4 regions of the Exiguobacterium sp. BRG2 genome follow, and region 4 is predicted to be linked to each of the others. Evidence: predicted binding sites of a transcription regulator. Region 4 holds the regulator's gene; each other region holds the start of a gene.
What was found. The regulator Rex, encoded in region 4, represses fermentation and respiration genes when NADH is low (regulators of the CRP and FNR family bind a similar motif). The targets are predictions, from matches to a motif close to TTGTGAAATATTTCACAA.

Region 1 (4,658 bases), on a different contig from region 4:
GCGAGGACACCGAAGAAGATCGACCAGACGATATCGCGTTTTTGATGCACCATCAACCGAAAGACTCCTAATAATTCCTTCATCGTGTTTCCTCCCCTCTCTGGACGCTACGCATCCGCGCATATTCCGAATCGCGTCCAAGCAGTTCATCGTGAGTGCCGCGATCGACGATTCGTCCGCCGTCGAGAACGACGATTTGATCCGATCGTTCAATCGTATGCAAACGGTGCGCAACAGTGATGACGGTTGCCGATTGTCCGAGTTGCTCAATCGCTTGTTGGAGCAGTCGCTCCGTTTTGACATCAAGTCCAGTCGTCGGTTCATCAAAGACGACGACGTTCGGGCGTTTCAAGAACGCTCGTGCTAACGCAACACGCTGTTTTTCGCCACCCGATAGACCGCGTCCACCTTCTCCGATCACCGTGTCAATCCCTTCAGGCAACGTCGCAATCAACTCCTCGAGCCCTGCCGCCTGCGCCGCTTCGAAAATCTCTTCCGGCGTCGCTTGACGAAGCTCACCAATCGCGATGTTTTCTGCCAGTGTTCCGGCATACAGATATGGATGTTGAGAAATGTAGCTCAACTGACGGAACCAGCTTGTTTCCTCCACCTGACCGCGCTCGGTTCCGTCGAGTAGAATCCGTCCTTCTTGTGGATCCGCGAGTCCGGCAATCAACTGCAAGACGGTCGATTTACCGGCACCACTGCGACCAATCAACGCTACCTTTTGATACGGCTCAATCGTAAGCCCGATATCTTGTAAGGCAAAACGTCCTTCTTGGTACGTAAAGCCGACTTCATCCAAGACGATTCGTGGTGGACGATTGGTCGTGAGTTCCGATTGACCGTATGCAACAGGACGATCATCTGCCGTCAGTTCGGCTGCGATCTGTTTCGCTGCTGCCACACTACCGCGTCCCGTGTGGAAAGCAGCCCCCATCTCTTTTAAGGCAAGATAGTATTCTGGTGCCAACACGAGCATCAAGAACGCTGGGATAAAGGTGATGCTTTGAAACAGAATCAAACGCAGACTGACTTCAAGTGCAATCATTCCCATGCTGAGCATCGAGATGAACTCAAGCATCAATGACGACAAGAAGGCGAGCTTCAAGACCGTTAATGTCGCATCTCGGAAATCGAGACTGCTTTTTTCGATGACGTCACGCTGTCGTTTCGCGCGACCGAATAACTTCAAGGTTATCAGTCCTTGTAACGTATCGAGGAACGTTCCTGAGAATGCCGTCATCTTCTCGAGTTGAGCATCGGCCCGCTTTTGCGTCATGATGCCGATGATGATGTAAAACAACGGAATGAACGGCGCCGTGATCATCATGACAAGACCCGTGATCCAGTCATAGCTGAATGCCGCAATCAAGACCATCAATGGAACGATTGTCGTCTGGACGACTTTCGGCAAATATTGACTATAGTAGCTGTCCATCTCGTCTACTGCATCGAGCAAGACACTGACCTTCTGTCCCGCTTGCCCTTGTAGCATCATCTCGACTGAGCGACTCGTATATTTCGCAACGAGTGCTTCCCGAAGCGCCTGCTTCATGTGTGCCGATAACGTCGTACCAAGACGACCGTTCCAATACGTCACGGCGACTCGGAGCAACAGCATCCCGAGAACGACGAGCAGTAAAGGAATGACGGCTTCAAACGGTTGTTCTTTTAGGAAAATGCGATCGACCGTCAACACGATGCCGTATGACTGACCGACGACCGCGACCCCCATCAGGAAAGCCGCGATGATGAATTGAATGAGAATACTACGTGGAATCTGGACGATTCCTTTTAATGGATTCATATACAAACGTCCTTTCACGAAGTGTGAACGACTTTTAGTGAATATTTTCACATATCGTACATTTAGTATATCGAATCTGGAACGGGGATGCCATGCAGATGCTGTCGAAAAGGTGTGACGGTTTTGTGAGAGCATAAAACTCGACAATCCTTTCGAATGAAACTATTATGGATAGATATTATCCACGTTTAAAGAAAGGAGTCTTTCTATGCAAATGAAAACCGGGGTCGAGCAATCCGTCTATGCGATGTTGCTTTTGACCTTCCTTCCAGATCGCGCTGTGTTGCCCGGTGAATTCATCAGCCAGCAACTCGGTGCCTCGCCGACTTATTTCCAAAAGCTCTTACGAAAACTCGTCCAGGCGGATCTGTTGTATTCCGTACCGGGTGTCAAAGGCGGCTTTCGCTTACGGCGTCCAGCAGACGAAATTCAAATCTTTGACGTTTATCAAGCAATCGAGGGCAAGCAGACGTTGTATGCGTCAAGCGGTGTCTTTGAGGATTTGATGGGGATTCAGGAACAGGAGATCGGTCTGCTCTCGAATCTGATGACAGAGGCAGAAGATGCTTGGCAATCGACGTTGAAGCGCGAATCAATCGGCTCGATCCGTCAAGCAATTGACGCCTCCTGTCCACCAGAACATTTAGAACGGTTGCATGCGTTAATCACAGACCGGATGATGACACTTTAATGAACAGAAAGAGGTTTTTACTATGGTATTGAATCGTTATTTCGACTTATTCGACGCGTCACGCACAGATGAACAAGCTTTTGAGGATCTCGTTTCCTTATTCACGACAGACATCACGTTCGTCCTGAACGGACAACCAAAGCACGGCATCGACGCCTGGAAACAATTCGTCCGTCATGTGTTTACAACGAATCAAGACATTAAGCACATGTATGCCGGCTGGGAAGAAACAACACCCGGAACATATGAAACACGCTGGGCAGTTTGCGGAAAACGGGCAGACGGTAGTGTCTTCACGCAAGACGGAAAAGATATCGCACGTCTCGATGAAAACGGACGGATCGCTTACCTGGAAAACGTTCCAGATGATCCGACGATGTTCCGTTCATAAGATGGCTTTTAAATAACGAAGAGGCTGACTCCAAAGTCAGTCTCTACAAAGATAAGGGTGGCAGAATAATAAACTGCTATCCTTATCTCGTAACAAAAAGAATGACGCGTCACACGCCACTCCTACAGGAACAAGCGCATTTATGCGCTGTCAGAGACGAACAAGACCCGCTTTCCTGCTTCAACAAAGCAGGAAAACTGGCTTGTGTCTCGCCTGAGGAAAGGGCGTGAAAAGACGCGTCATTCTTTTTTAAGTCAGCCTCTTTTGGTATTTAGCGCTTCAGTACGAGTCGTTTCAACAAATAGCCCGTGATGACAAGTAATGACGCAATGGCGAAATAGACCATGTAGAGCAGTAAATCTGGCGCAAATCGTGACACGATATACGTCAATACAACGACAGCCGTATAGAGCAATAAAAACAAACTAATCTGTTTCAACTTCGACACTCCTCTTTGAATCTCTCATCTTTATCTACGGAAATAGCTGGAAGATGTTTCAAAAAGAGTATCGTTGATCCGCCTCACAGATTTTTCGCTTTGAATGTATCTCCACCTTCAATCGTCCCGTTATCAAAACCTTTTTGGAACCAACGCTCTCGTTGCGCAGATGTACCGTGGGTAAAGCTTTCCGGCACGACATATCCTTGACCTTTTTCTTGTAACGTATCATCCCCTACAGCATTCGCTGCCGTCAACGCTTCTTCGAGATCGCCTTCTTCGAGCAAGTTTTCGCCTTGCGCGTGATGCGCCCAGACGCCGGCATAATAATCTGCCTGTAGCTCGAATCGAACGAGGTACTTGTTGAACTTCTCCTCACTCATTTGCTTTCGAAGTGGCATGATCTCATCCGATTTTCCAAGTAACGTCTGCACATGATGCCCTACTTCATGCGCAATGACATATGCCATCGCAAAATCGCCCGGTGCCCCGTATTTCGTTTGTAGTTCATCATAAAAACTTAAATCAATGTATAATTTCTGATCACCAGGACAGTAAAAGGGACCGACGGACTTCCCTGCTTGTCCGCAAGCCGAACTGACTTGATCCGTATATAAGACGAGCTTCGGTTTTTTATATGTCTTACCATCTTCTTTGAATTCTTTCGTCCAGACCCGTTCCGTATCGGCTAAGACAACGGAAACGAAGTCCGCTGCTTCTTTTTCCTGTGCCGTTTCTTCATACGTCGTATTTTGCTGATCCCCACCGGTTAAGTCTCCGAGTAGTTCAGTTGGATTCCCACCCATCAAAGTGATGACGATCAGCAGGATGATCCCGACACCACCGCCGATACCGGCGATTCCTTTCCCACCCATCCCTCGCCGGTCCTCGACGTTTGAACTCCGTTCTCTTCCCTTCCATTTCATACGCGTTCCTCCTACCCGTTTCGTTATTGTTCTTTACCCAAAAGCTTTTATACGTAACGCTTCAGCACATCATAGATGAAACAGAAGTCATTTGATTTGAAGGATTTTCTAGGAATATTCTTCTACTGTAGAGAAGATTACGTAGAAGAACCAATCTTTCGGATCCAATTTTTCTACGCAAAGGAGGTACGACATGAAACCTCATCTACTTTTTTTATCTTGGCGTGATGCTCGGCATCCCAAAGCTGGAGAAGCTGAAACTTTTATTCATGAAATGTTGCGGCGTGTCAGTACTACCTATCGAGTCACCCATTTGTCCGTCTCATTTAAGGGCGGATCACCTACGGAGTATCGAGATGGTATCACTTACCTCCGTTACGGTACGACAGCTTCTCTTATTC
Region 2 (4,658 bases), on a different contig from region 4:
TACGATTCCGACGCTTGAAATCGGAAAATTATTTAAGATCCTTTCAGATGCGACACACTACGAATCGTTTATGCGTTGACGATCGAAGAGGAATTGTGCGTTTGTGATGTCTCTGCTTCTGTCGACTGCTCGATTGCGACAGCATCTCATCATCTTCGCTCCCTGTTAAAACAAGGGCTCGTCAAGTTTCGTAAAGATGGAAAAGCCGTGTATTATTCTTTAGATGACCATCATGTGTCGTCGCTTGTTCATATGGCGATGGAGCATGTACAAGAGGGAAAAGCAGTATCTGAATAATTCTTAGAGTAAACGAAAAGCGCAGCTTTGGCTGCGCTTTTCGTTTACTCTAAGGACGATTCGTCTGACTTGTTAGGTGCGAACCGGTGGGAAAAAAAGATTGTCGCACTAATTAATAAAAAGGACAGAATAGAGAGACTGAGACACATCCATTTATATGTAGCGACTAAAGTATCTGATTGTTGTAATTTTGCTTGAAGTGTCTTATACAAATCATCTTTCACACGAGATAAGTCCTCGAGAATCGTTTGTGTCGTTTGCGTCGTTTGTTTGGCAAGGCGCTTTGCTGCCGTTGGACTCTGACGCTCATAGACGACGAATACTCGTTCAATCTCGGACTCCCAGACATTATTGCGACGTAGTAAATCCTTGATTGCTCCTGGCGTGGTCGACGATTGATTTAGACTGTTTCGTAAATCATGAATTTTAGAAGTAGAAAAGTAATACTGTTCGAGATAACGACTATCTTCATACAATAAAAGACCACGCACCGCATTGGCACGATCTCGGTTATGTTCAACCAACTGGTCCACTTGATTGATTAACGGTATGTCATGATCCTTCATTTGCTCTGTTATCGTTGCAATCGTCCGATAACCGGATAGGGCGTAAATGATTGGGATAGAAGCGAATAAACTGATCAAAAGGATCAGCAGAATACGCTGACGCCAAAGTGAGTGCATGCAATCATTCCTTTAAATAAATAGACATGTCATAAGCTTAACTACTATCGCAAAAAAAGTGAAGCCTGTCCATTTTTTGAATAGGGAGAAGAAAGTAAAAAAATCAGTATTCCGAATAAAAAAGCAGGAAAGCTGGTGCAATACGAGAAGCTGTTTTAAAGTAAACGAAATAGAAAAAGCACAGCTAGGCTGCGCTTGAGTTTAAAACGAATACGAATGTTCCTTATAATTCCCAAAAATAGTATGGATTTCTGAGAACGTAACGAACGCGTTAGGTTCGACAGAAGAAACGATTTCTTGCAAACGGACGATTTCATTATTTTGAACGACGACATAGACCATTTTCTTCGTTCGGTTGGAGTATCCTCCCCGTGCATCAAGGATCGTCACACCACGACCAAGTTCTTTTGTGATGACTTCATTTATTTCATCCGCCTTTTCGCAAATAATGATACATTGCTTAGAAGCGGAATAAAAACTGTAAACCGTTTGAAGAGCTTTGGCGCGAACGAAGCTCATGATAAGAGCATACATAACGTGTTTCAAATCGAAGACCCACCATACCAAGATATAGATGACAAGATCTTGTATCAGAAATATGCGAGGAAGTGGCCAATTATGAAAACGAGCAAAGAAAAACTTTCCAAGAATATCGAGTCCACCTGTCGATGCGCCACCAAAGAAAATCAATGCCATCGCAAGACCAGAGACTAGACCGGCAAAGATGGAGGCAACAAGCGGATCGTTCAATGACTCGGGAACGATCTGAGTCGGAATCCAGTCGATTAAAAAAGAAGAGGCAACGACAATGATGCCAGATAAGAACATGAATCGCTTTCGTAAGAAACGGAAACCTAAAAGGAAGAGGGGAATGTTTAAGAGCAATTGGGTTAATCCGATTGGGGTGTGGAAAAGCTCTTGAAGGACAAGCGTGATCCCCATGATACCACCTGATCCGATATCATTTGGAGATAGTAGTAAGCTGATGTACAAGGAATACAGCAACGTACCTATGATTAAAAAACTGATTTTTTCAACTCTCTTTTTCTGTGGGTGTGTTGTAGTCATGGCATTATGATGAGTGACCTCATGCTCCTCCTTCTGTGAGTATCTGCCTGCAAGAGTACGCCCATATGCATAAAATTTCAACCCTTCTTATGAAAAAAGATGAAAAAGGGTAAGTTTTTTTAGGAAGGTGATGAAAATGAAGAAAACATTCTTGATTATAGGCTGTATTTGTTTAGGCGTATTGGTGGGGATTCGTCTTTTTCAACAACCAGACGAAGAAAACCAACGATCTATTTGGCATGATGGTGATCTCGTAGCTAGACAAGTCGGTGCTTCCATGATGAATACGGTAGCTGTTCGCCAATTAGCTGAACAACTCCCGTTTTCATCAGAATTAAAACAGGTAGATGTCGAAGGAGAGTCGTTACGGCTCGCTTATGACGTCACAGGCAAAGAACGGCGTGCTTGGATCGGGACCGATACTGGTACATTACAAATGAATCAGGATTTCTTGAACGCTCGCTTATCAAAAGTACTTATGCATCATACGCTCGTTTTATTTTCGACGATTCCTGACTTGACCAATCTTGAAATTCACTATACCGATCCCTATTCGAAAGCTGATTTTAAGATAGATCGTAGCGCGTTCGACATCTATACACCATCTGACATCGAACGCGCTACGTCATCGTCTGGACGTTTTAATCGTGTCGTCATCGATGGATATGTGCTTGATTCCTCCAGACGACAAACCTTTTTCGAGCGTTTCGCATCAGGATTTTCGATTCAAACTAATTAATTGTATAAAGCAAGAAAAGGCATTTTTCACAATCTCGACACAATGATATCGTTTACATCTCGTTCTTTTATGAAAACGATAAAACAGGTCTAATCAAGACTTGAACATCTCTTAAGATGGAAGTATTATAATAAATGAACAAACATTGTGAAGTGTTGAACAAAAGGAAGAGAGGTTTCTACAATGAACGAGGTAGAAGCATTAGAAGGGTTACGGAATAAAGCAATCAAGTCGACACGTATGCTACAACTGCGTCCTCTCGAATACTTAGTTCGTGCTATGTTAGCGGGGATATTCATTGGATTTGCAATCATTTTTACCTTAAAAGCAATTAACGGGCTGTATATGGCAGAATCACCTGCCGCGACACTTGTCGGTGGATTGACGTTCGGAGTGGCACTCGTCTTGATCATTTATGGCGGTGCAGAACTGTTTACAGGGAATACGATGTATTTCACGACGGCAACGATGCGCGGCTATACAACGAAGATGGATACGATGAAAGTCTGGTTGATTTGTCTGATCGGAAATGGTCTTGGAGGATTAGCATTCGCATTACTCTTCTCTCAAACAGGTATCTTACAGGAACTTGGAATGAACAATTGGTTGTTTGCTGTATCGGAAACAAAAATTCATCATTCGACGTGGGAAATCTTTACCCGGGCAATCTTCTGTAACTGGATGGTCTGTTTAGCAATTTTCATTCCGAAGAACATGAAGAATGAATTAGCGCAGATCATGATGATGATGGTACTTGTCGCAGTCTTCTTCGCATCAGGATTTGATCATGTCATCGCAAATATGGCATTGTTCTCTATCGCATTAATCGTGCCACATCCGGATACGATTACGTTTGCAGGAGCCATGCACAATCTGTTACCGGCTTTAGCTGGAAATATCATCGGTGGAGCAGTCTTCATGGGAATGATTTATACGTGGTTGAATAAAGAAAAACTAGAAATAGATGAATCACGTCAATCTACGGCACCGGTTCATATCGCTTCTAAACAAAATGCATAATGAAAAAGCAGCTGTCGCGACAGCTGCTTTTTCATTCATTCCATATGTTGAAAGCGATCAACATCTGCGGCGAGTTCTTCGTAAATCGTTTCGACGATTTGTGCGTCATCAAAGAGTCCGAGGACGTTATCGTCCGGTAAGGCGTCAACAGGAGACGTAAAGTACAGAACTGCCGTTAGCAATAATTGTTCTTGCTCTGCATGCATCTCGAATTTTTTCTGATAGAGGGCACGAAGCATTTCGAGTAGTTGTTTTAATTGGAAATAAAGGACGAGTTCTGCCTCGCGTTCGATATCAGAACTTTCCGTAGACGCGATATCTTGTGTCAGATGTGCGAGTCCGATTTCTGCTCGAATCAACAATTCTTGTTGTGCTTTTTCATCACCGACGAGATCGAGTGCCTGTCGGTGAAAATACGTATAAGCTGATTTAAAATCTCCGGGGGTGAATTCCATGGTGATGCCTCCTTCTCTTCTCTTTCTAGTTTCGCCTTATTTCTTGCAAAATTGCAACTATTTCGTGAAAATAAAGATACAAGAAAGGGGATTACATAATGCCGACACAAGCAGAATTACAACAGTACGCGTCTTTAGCAGTGCGTACCGGGATCAATCTACAGCCAGGACAACAATTGGAGGTGCGAGCGGGAATCGAGAATTTACCACTTGTTCGCGAAATCACACGTGTAGCATATGAAGTAGGTGCTACGCAAGTATATGTACAATGGTCAGATGATGAGATGACGAAAATCCGTTATTTTGATGCACCAGAAGACTCGTTTGATACATTCCCGGATTGGTTAAAAGCACGTTACGATCAGCTTGCAGAAGAAAAAACAGCATTCTTATCGG
Region 3 (4,658 bases), on a different contig from region 4:
ATGTATGCTTGAAGTGGTGGATGAACGCCAGGGTGTTCCCGTTTATAATCAGCATACATACGGAACATGGCACCAGAAGCAATCCACGTTCCGACGACGAAGATGACGAGTCCAATATAAAATACTGGATGTGCCTTGAGTGGTGCATAGAATGTATAGAGGACGGAAGCTTCTCCTGCAAGTACCATCCATGTGACGAGGATGACACCAAGGATCATGAACCAGAATCCAACCCACCCGAGACGTCGAGGAAAGTCTTCGAACCGTCCAAAGGATTGACCTAAAAATGAAAACAGTAATCCAAATATGAATAATGTCGTAAAGACGATCGCAAGCATTAACCCGTGGGCAGTGAGAAGCTCATAGTAGCCGACTCCAGCAATTTCTGGAATGACACCTGTCCGCACCATCGTTTGCAACAATCCACATAAACCACCAATCAATAAGGCAACGAGTGAAAAACTAACATGTGCGAAAGCGAGCTTCGCTTCCTTAATTCCGATGACGGTAGCAGGCAGACCACGCTCCATCTCGAACTGTCTTAATTTTTTTGAAATGGCATTCATCTTATTCCACCACCTTGATTTTGGTTGCCATCATATGATGACCCGATCCACAGTATTCATTACAGACGACCAAATACTCGCCAGCTTCCTTGAATGTATATTCAATGGAATTGATATGACCAGGAACGACCATCATATTGACATTCGTCTTGACAATTTCAAAGCCATGGACGACATCTTTTGATGTCACCAAAAAATCAACCGTTGCCCCTTTGGGAATGACCATATCTTTTGGTGTGAATTGGAACGCTTGTGCGACGATGATCGCTTCGTATCGGTCGTCATCGATTTTTTTTAGTCCTGGCTTGTCGAATGGTTTCGTTTGATCAACTTTCGTCGGATCAATCAATGTTGCATCGGATGGCGGTTGATTTCCGGATGCAAAAGCGGATACGCCGATGATGGTTAAAAAGACGCCAAGCATCACTGCTCCAAAAATCAGCCAGATTTTTTCTAGACGATGAATATGCATTGTGACTCCCCCTTACCGTGATAAGAATAATAGAAAGATTGAGCTCCACATCCCAATGATGATACCTGCTACGATCAGGACGGCGATAAATGTTCCTTTAAGGTTTGATTCTGATTTTTGGTCCATGGTGATTACTCCTCTCCTGCTTTGAACTTGTCTTTATTGTAAGAATTCAGCAAGTTTGAAAACTGTGATATATATCACTTCAAATGTGAAGAATCCGCACTTTTCTTTCTAAAAACACACAGAAAGTTCACATCTGAACAAGAGAAGGAGGCACGACTCATCTACAAAAAAAAAACAATCCATACACGAGACAGAAAATTCTGCTTCACGTTTGAATTGTTTGTACACTATCTATTAAATTCGACAAACACCTGCTGGGCATCCTTCACAATGACACAGATCACGCAGATATTGTGCATCATGAATGATGATTTCTTTTGGCGTCATCGAAATGACACCTTCTTTTTTCCACTGGGAGAACATCCGGTTGACCGTTTCACGCGGTGCGCCAATCAATTGACCAAACTCCCCATCGGATGGACGTTTTGCAAGACGGTAGGTTTCTCCTACTTGTTCCCCTTCCATCGCGATGAGACGAAGTAACGTCGAAGCTAACGCGCCCGGTTTTCCGAACAATAGCAAGTCGCGCAATTTAGTCTCCGTCTGTTTCCGCATCAATGCTTGCCACCGCATGATCTCAAGCGCAAAAGTACCATCCTTTCTCATGAGTTCCTCTAATTTTTCTTTTGTGAGGAAACCGATGATACTATCCTCCATCGTCTCGATACTGTATGAACTCGGAAAAGCTTCTCCTACATCAAATTCACCAAATAGATCCCCTTTGAAATATAAGAACATGAGTAATGGACTGCCTTTTTTCGTCAACTTCGATAGTTTGACGCCTCCTTGTTTCACATAAAACAACTTGTCGTTCATTTCCCCTTCCCAACAGACGATGGAATCCTTTTTGAACGTCGTTTCCGTCATGAAGCTTTCTAGTAACGTTCTTGTCTCAGGTGATAAGATGAACGTATTCGCTTCAGTCGTTCCACAAGTCAGCATATCCATTTCTCCTCTCCTTTTCTTCTGCTTTTAGTATAGAACATCACAGTTCAAAAGAATGGATTTTCAAAAGATTGTCAAACTTTGTTCAATGTTTCACATTAATTTTAAAAAAGTATCTGACGACTGCTTTCTAAAACTAAAGCAATCGTCAGATATAGTATCACATACCTGTTCCGTAATAATGATGAACGATTCGTTCAACTGCTTGACCTGGTGGGTGATCATACCAACTTGTTTGGAATTCCTGCATGTGCTGACGGCACTCTTCAAGTATCGCGTCAGACACGATCCACTCCATCAATTGCGCCATCTGCTCCGTCTGTCGCACCGGTAATGGTTTCGGATACTGATCGACAAGTCCTGGTAGTTGTCGATATGTGTCGATGTCCGGTGTGTATAAGAACGTTGGGATCTCAAGAAGACAGCTTTCAAATGGAATCGACGAATAGTCGGTCACCAGAACATCCGTGATGAGCAAATAATCATTAATCTGATACGTGTCATCCACAAGATGTATATGGGCGGAACGATAGGTCGAAAGCGCTCGGATCGTCGGATGTAACTTAACAAGAATCGTCCATCCCGCTTGAGCAAGTCGTTCGAACTGTTGAATCGTGTGATCTTCCGTTCCTTTATATTCGCGGTAAGTCGGGGCATACAATAGAATCCGGCGGTCGGGTTTTACATAACGTTCTTTTAAATCAAGTGCCCGATGTTCCCGCTGAACCTCATCATACCAATAATCCGTCCGCGGCATGCCGAACGGTTTAAAATGAGATCGTTTTAAATCATGCGGTGCCATGAATTGTGTCGCACAACGCATCCCCGGCACGATGAAATCACCATATTCCTGATAGACACGTCGAAAACGATTTCGTACCCGTTCTGATACGAACAGACTTTTGGAGGAGGTCAGTCCAAACTGCTTTAATGTTCCTGCCGCATGCCATAGCTGGATACGTCGTGTTCCTCGTCGCGTTGTTGCGACACTAAATTCTGCGACATAATTATCGACGAAGACCGTCCGGGAGGTCGCAAGCAAATATGCCAACCGAACGAATCGTAAACGACGAAAGCGAAGAGTCCGATCTGACTTCCACAGATCCGGCTGCTTCATGAAATGATGATCGTATACCAGATACCGTTTCTCATTTGGCAATTCCTGCGCCAAGCGATCATTAACAGGTTTTGCGTTATCCCCATATGTCATCCAAAATAAAGTGACGGGTCGAAGCGGTAACCACCGAAAGACACCATAACAAATACGAAACAACAATAAATAGACCCATACGATTCCTTCTCTAACCACTTTCATCCTGCCCTTCTACGAAGAAAGACCGCACGTCGTCGTGTGGTCTCCTCTTCAATCACTTCGAAGCTAATTCCGTTTTAATCTGACTCGTAGAAATACCCTCAGTTCGGCTAAGGTAAACGACCTCACAATGCTCTTTTAAGAAATCAAACTCGCCTTTCCAATCATCACCCATGACGAAGAGGTCGACGTTATGCTTCTTCACATCTTCTACTTTTTGATCCCAGCTGTTTTCCGGAATGACTTCATCCACATAACGGATAGCTTCAAGAATCATCTTCCGATTCTCGAAATTATGGTAGGACTGCTTATGTTTCAAACGATTGAATTCGTCCGTTGAAATCGCAACGATAAGATAATCTCCCATTGCTTTTGCGCGTTTTAAGATGTTGATATGACCCCAGTGTAATAAATCAAATGTTCCGTACGTAATAACCTTCTTCATGATTCTGCTCTCCCTTTTATCCGTGAATTCTCTTTATGATCGTCTTCATCGCCCGTTCTGAAGCCTGTCCATCATCCCATTGACAATACGTCTCTTGGAACGCTCGAAATGCTGACGCATACCGTGTATGCCAATCATCTAACTGGTCCAGCTCTTCAAACAGTGCTGTTTCAGTCGACAACAATGGTCCCGGTGCCTCCTGCTCAAAATCGAAGTAAAACCCACGCAATTGATCTCGATAATGTTCTAAATCATACGTATAGAATAAAATCGGACGAGATAAGTGCGCAAAATCAAACATGACAGAAGAATAATCCGTGATCAAGGCGTCCGATGCCAGATAGAGCTCCGCAATATCCGGGTAGTCCGATGTATTTCGGACGGATGGATAAGCAGTGACGTCGAGACGACTTCCGACTAAATAGTGCATTCGGACAAGCAGAACGTATTCATCCCCAAATCGCTTTTCAAATTCATTTAGCGAAAAAGGTAGCTCAAATGAATATTTCCCTTGACCTTCGAATGCATTATCTCGCCAAGTCGGTGCATACAATAAGACTTTTTTTGAATGATCAATATCATAGTGGCGATATACTGCTTCTTTGATTTTAGCATGTCGCGCCTCTTGATAAAATATATCATTTCGAGGATACCCAATTTCTAGCATCTCACCTTCAAATGCAAATGCCCTTCTAAATATTGAACTGGAATAGGCATTGGGTGAAATTAAGCTAGACCATTTTGCTGCTTCCTGCTTAAATCCTTGTTTATATCGTTCGGTTGTCGTATTCG
Region 4 (4,658 bases):
TTTGTCTCTGGACTCAAGACCATGTCTTTGTGCGATGGATCAATCCCCGTATCGATGACCGCGACGACGGTTCCTTCCCCTTTAAAGCCATAGTCCTGCCATGTTTCCTTCGCATTGACCATGTCCTTGCTATACAGCATGTCTGGCTTGGCACCTTTATCGACGGTTGGGCGCGCATATTCGTGCGCGATATGTACACTTTTGACTCCTTCGAGTTGTTTGATATCTTCGATGTCACCGAACTTCACTTCACCACTGAATCCATTGATGACGGTTGTGAAGCTTTCTTTATATGTAACAGGAATCGCCTTTTTAGCGATAGCTGACTTGACTGATTTTTGGACGCTGACGAGTCGATCCTTGATCGATTCCTTTTCGGCATTGCTCAATGTGCTATACCGCTTGTTTTGAGATTGGGCGATTTGAATCGCCGGTTTTTGTTCCATCTCGATGACGACTCGGACTTTATCCGATTGTTTGTAGTTCTTTTCTTGTCCCGATTTCTTCAGTGAGAGCGCCTGCGGTTTTTGACCCGTCGCTTTGTCTTGCGAGGACAGTGCACCTTGCGCACTGACTAGATTGGAAGACGTCATTAAGACGGCTGCCATAAGTGCAATCTTCTTCTTCATGCGTTCGTTTCCCCTTTTCTGTAAAACCATAGTAGTAATACTAATAAAACAGTTTAACGAAAATTCTGTATTTTTAGTTTAATGAAGTTAATGGAAATAAACAATTTATATTTGTCTATTTTTTTAATTTTTTTCTTTTTGGTGACATTTTATATTTGGAAGGAATTTAACTGGGAACATAAAAAAACTCCTCGAGCACTCGAGGAGTTGAACGTATGAACTTGGTGGAGACTATCGGGATCGAACCGACGACCTTTTGGCTGCCAGCCAAACGCTCTCCCAGCTGAGCTAAGCCCCCATGAATTATCTTTAGTATACGCATCGCTAACTGCTTTATCAATATAAACATAACGCTTTCATAAAAAAGAATTCCTCCCGAAATGGCTGGAAGGAATTCACGATTCATTTATTCAATTCACGCATCAAATCCGCCTGTCGTTCAAGCTCTGCCTGTTGCTCGAGGATCAAGACCTTTTTATACGTCCGCGCGGAAATCAAGATACTGATTTCATAGAGAACGAACAACGGCACTGAGATCATCAAGTGTGACGTCACGTCCGGCGGTGCGATCAATGCCGCAACGACGAACAGCGCGAAATACGCATATTTTCGATTCTTTCGCATGAAATATGGCGTCACAAGACCAAGACGTGTCAGGAACATCGTCACGACCGGCAATTGGAAGAGAAGACCAAACGGCATCGTCAACCGGATCAAGAAACTGAAGTAGTTTTCGACCCCGATGACTTGCTCGATCCCCAATTCTTTCCCGAGATCCGTTGAGACTTCGAGCAAGAAGGGAAGCAACCAGAAATACGAGAAGGCTACACCAGCCAAAAATAGAAAGAAGATGACTGGAATATACGTCAGTGTTGCTTTTTGTTCCTTTTCATAAAGCCCTGGTCGGACGAATGCCCACAGTTGATACATCCAGAACGGTGACGCTAAAATCAGCGCGATGATGAACGCAAGATTCAAATACAACATTAAAGGATCGGCGACGTTGAAGGCATTTAATCCGATACCGAGCTCTTTTAAGTCCGCTTGCAGAAAACGGACGAGCGGTCGAACGAGCGGAAATGCGACAGCGAACAGGACGACGACGATGAGGAGCGACCAGACAATCCGCTTACGCAGTTCGTCTAGGTGCGACGTCATGCTTTGTTCTTGATCAACCGTCATGATTCAATCACTTCTCTTTCGGTTCGTCCTTTTTATCGTCGTCCATGATGCCGTTCGTGGCATTCTTGAACTCTTTCAATGTTTGACCGGCAGCACGACCGAATTCCGGCAACTTCTTCGGTCCGAAGATGATCAACGCGACGACAGCAATTAATCCGATACTCGCAGGTCCGATACCTAACGTGAGCGGGATAAGGTTTTCCATTATGATTTCACTCCTTCAGCTGATTGCGAATAATGCTTCATGAAATAAACTAACGACTGCAACTCGATCGATAAATCGATGTGATGAACCCGAACGCTCGCTGGCACGTTCAACCGTGCAGGCGTAAAGTTCAGAATGCCTGTCACACCATACTCGACTAACTCATCCGCTACTGACTGTGCGAACTGGGATGGAACCGTCAAGATGGCGACATCGACCTGATTCGCTTCGATTTGTTCTTTCATGTCCGAAACATGATAGATTGGAACGTCATGCGTCGTTGTTCCGACCTTCTCTTCGTCCGCATCAAACGCAACGACTATCCGAGTACTATTATTCTTTAAAAAGTTATAATTTGCAAACGCTGTTCCGAGATGACCGACCCCGATTAAGGCAACATTCGTCACCTCATCTTGATTCAAGGTTTTCCGGAAAAACGTTAAGAGATGTTGAACGTTATATCCATACCCCTTCTTCCCTAGTGCCCCAAAGTAGGAAAAATCGCGACGAATCGTTGCTGAATCAACCTTCACCGCCTCGCTTAACTCAGCAGAAGAGACGCGGAGCTTGCCTGAATTGTATAAACTTTGGATGAAGCGATAATATAGCGGCAACCGTTTTGCTGTCGCTTGTGGAATTTTTGTGTCTGATCCATTCATCCTGCAGTTCCCCCTTCGGCCACATCCATCGTGGCACCCAAATCTTTGCAAAAAGCTTTCTACTCTCCTTGATTGTAAACCACTTCACATAGAGTCACAAATAATATATTCCGCAGGACCTCGCGCTTTTGTTCGTGATAGACTAAAGGGTGGAAGGATGGATGGAAATGATACTCTTACAAGTCAACCAACTCTCGAAATCATTCGGCGTCGAGCCGATTTTAGAAAATATCAAATTGGAAGTACAAGAGCGCGACCGAATTGCGCTCGTCGGTCGAAATGGTGCCGGTAAATCAACCTTGCTCAAAATCATCGCTGGTGAACTCAGTCATGACTCGGGCGATATCATGAAAGGTAAAGATGTCAAAATCGGCTATCTCGCGCAAGACAGTGGTCTCGAATCGAATGAGACGATCTGGAACGAGATGCTGACCGTCTTTGAACATCTGCAAGAACAAGAACGGACACTGCGCCGGATGGAAATCGAGATGGGCATGGAGCACATCTTGAACGACCCGGTCGCTTACGATCGACTTCTGAAGACGTACGATCAAGCACAACATGACTTCTCAGAAGCAGGTGGTTATCAGTTCGAAGCGAATATTCGCTCCGTCCTGCACGGCATGCGCTTTTATCCAGACGATTACTCACGCCGGATCCAGACATTGTCCGGAGGTCAACGGACACGGCTCGCCTTAGCGAAGATGCTCCTGCAAGCACCAGAGCTTCTCATTCTCGATGAACCGACGAACCATCTGGATATCGATACGCTCGCTTGGCTTGAAAGTTACCTCGGTGGTTATCGTGGTGCCGTTCTGATCGTCTCGCACGATCGGTACTTCCTCGATCAAGTCGTCAATGTCGTCTATGAGCTCTCTCGTAATGTCTGTCGTAAGTTCACTGGGAACTATACGAAGTACCTCGAGCAAAAAGCGGCATTGTACGATCAAGAAATGAAACAGTTCGAACAGCAGCAAGAAGAAATCGCGAAGATGCAGGATTTCATTCAACGAAACATCGCTCGGGCGACAACGACAAAGCGTGCTCAAAGCGTTCGAAAACGGCTCGAGAAGGTCGACCGGCTCGACCGACCAGATGGAGATGAACGCAGTACGGTCCTCTCCTTCCCAATCGAAAAACAGAGCGGGAATGACGTTCTTCAAGTCAATCAATTGGCAATCGGTTACGAAGAAGCTGTCTCAAAAGACATCACGTTCCGCTTGCAACGCGGCGAATCACTGGCACTCGTCGGACCGAACGGAATCGGGAAGTCGACGCTCTTAAAAGTCCTCGTCGGTCGTTTACGTCCTCTCTTCGGTGATTTCCGTTTTGGCACCGGCGTCTCGATCGGGTATTACGATCAAGAGCAAGCAGAACTCAATGACCGGAATCGTGTCATCGATGAGATTTGGAACGAATGGCCACTGATGCGCGAACAAGAAGTCCGTTCTGTGCTCGGACAATTCCTGTTCAGCGGCGACGATGTCTTCAAGATTGTCCATGAATTGTCCGGTGGCGAACGCGGACGTCTCGCGCTCGCAAAACTGAAACTCCGGAAGACTAACGTCCTCATCCTTGACGAGCCAACGAACCACTTGGATCTGGATTCGAAGATGGTACTTGAGAACGCTCTCGTCGACTATGAAGGTACGCTACTCTTCGTTTCCCATGACCGGTACTTCATCGATCGGATCGCGACACGCGTCATCGAGATGAGTGAAGCTGGTGTGACAGAATACCTCGGCGATTATTCGTACTACACAGAGAAGAAGGCTGAACAAGAAGAAATCGCTCGCCTTGAAGCCGAAGAGGCAAAAGCGGCAAAAGTCACGGCATCGAAGACGATCGACAAAGAAGCACAGAAAGAAGAAAAAAAACGCCGTCAGCAAATCGAACAACTCGAACAAGATATTGAACGGCTCGAACAGCGTTCAGCGGAAATCGAACAGTTGCTTTGCGAACCGGAAGTTTTTAATGATATTC

Region 1: a site for Rex is predicted at 1,846-1,863, ahead of cydD (thiol reductant ABC exporter subunit CydD). Genes of this name have one in related genera too.
Region 2: a site for Rex is predicted at 2,933-2,950, ahead of Q9R23_RS10720 (formate/nitrite transporter family protein). Genes of this name have one in related genera too.
Region 3: a site for Rex is predicted at 1,227-1,244, ahead of Q9R23_RS10480 (cytochrome C oxidase subunit II). Genes of this name have one in related genera too.

Annotation. Positions count from the first base shown of each region.
Region 1 is NZ_JAUZUW010000009.1:113,286-117,943, forward strand. Features, by position in the region: gene cydC (thiol reductant ABC exporter subunit CydC) at 1-83, opposite strand, end outside; gene cydD (thiol reductant ABC exporter subunit CydD) at 80-1,810, opposite strand; gene Q9R23_RS12300 (Rrf2 family transcriptional regulator) at 2,019-2,501, shown strand; gene Q9R23_RS12305 (nuclear transport factor 2 family protein) at 2,524-2,892, shown strand; gene Q9R23_RS12310 (hypothetical protein) at 3,164-3,331, opposite strand; gene ypfJ (KPN_02809 family neutral zinc metallopeptidase) at 3,415-4,257, opposite strand; gene Q9R23_RS12320 (glycosyltransferase family 4 protein) at 4,451-4,658, shown strand, end outside.
Region 2 is NZ_JAUZUW010000007.1:113,020-117,677, reverse strand. Features, by position in the region: gene Q9R23_RS10745 (hypothetical protein) at 1-79, shown strand, start outside; gene Q9R23_RS10740 (ArsR/SmtB family transcription factor) at 76-297, shown strand; gene Q9R23_RS10735 (CHASE3 domain-containing protein) at 342-980, opposite strand; gene Q9R23_RS10730 (YitT family protein) at 1,182-2,048, opposite strand; gene Q9R23_RS10725 (hypothetical protein) at 2,185-2,787, shown strand; gene Q9R23_RS10720 (formate/nitrite transporter family protein) at 2,971-3,807, shown strand; gene Q9R23_RS10715 (YkvA family protein) at 3,843-4,262, opposite strand; gene Q9R23_RS10710 (aminopeptidase) at 4,361-4,658, shown strand, end outside.
Region 3 is NZ_JAUZUW010000007.1:66,457-71,114, forward strand. Features, by position in the region: gene Q9R23_RS10470 (b(o/a)3-type cytochrome-c oxidase subunit 1) at 1-566, opposite strand, end outside; gene Q9R23_RS10475 (cytochrome c oxidase subunit II) at 568-1,038, opposite strand; gene Q9R23_RS10480 (cytochrome C oxidase subunit II) at 1,051-1,164, opposite strand; gene Q9R23_RS10485 (Crp/Fnr family transcriptional regulator) at 1,399-2,112, opposite strand; gene Q9R23_RS10490 (CDP-glycerol glycerophosphotransferase family protein) at 2,270-3,424, opposite strand; gene tagD (glycerol-3-phosphate cytidylyltransferase) at 3,477-3,866, opposite strand; gene Q9R23_RS10500 (CDP-glycerol glycerophosphotransferase family protein) at 3,883-4,658, opposite strand, start outside.
Region 4 is NZ_JAUZUW010000018.1:5,236-9,893, forward strand. Features, by position in the region: gene Q9R23_RS15475 (S8 family serine peptidase) at 1-629, opposite strand, end outside; tRNA gene Q9R23_RS15480 (tRNA-Ala) at 852-927, opposite strand; gene tatC (twin-arginine translocase subunit TatC) at 1,032-1,811, opposite strand; gene Q9R23_RS15490 (twin-arginine translocase TatA/TatE family subunit) at 1,819-2,016, opposite strand; gene Q9R23_RS15495 (redox-sensing transcriptional repressor Rex) at 2,016-2,675, opposite strand; gene Q9R23_RS15500 (ATP-binding cassette domain-containing protein) at 2,843-4,658, shown strand, end outside.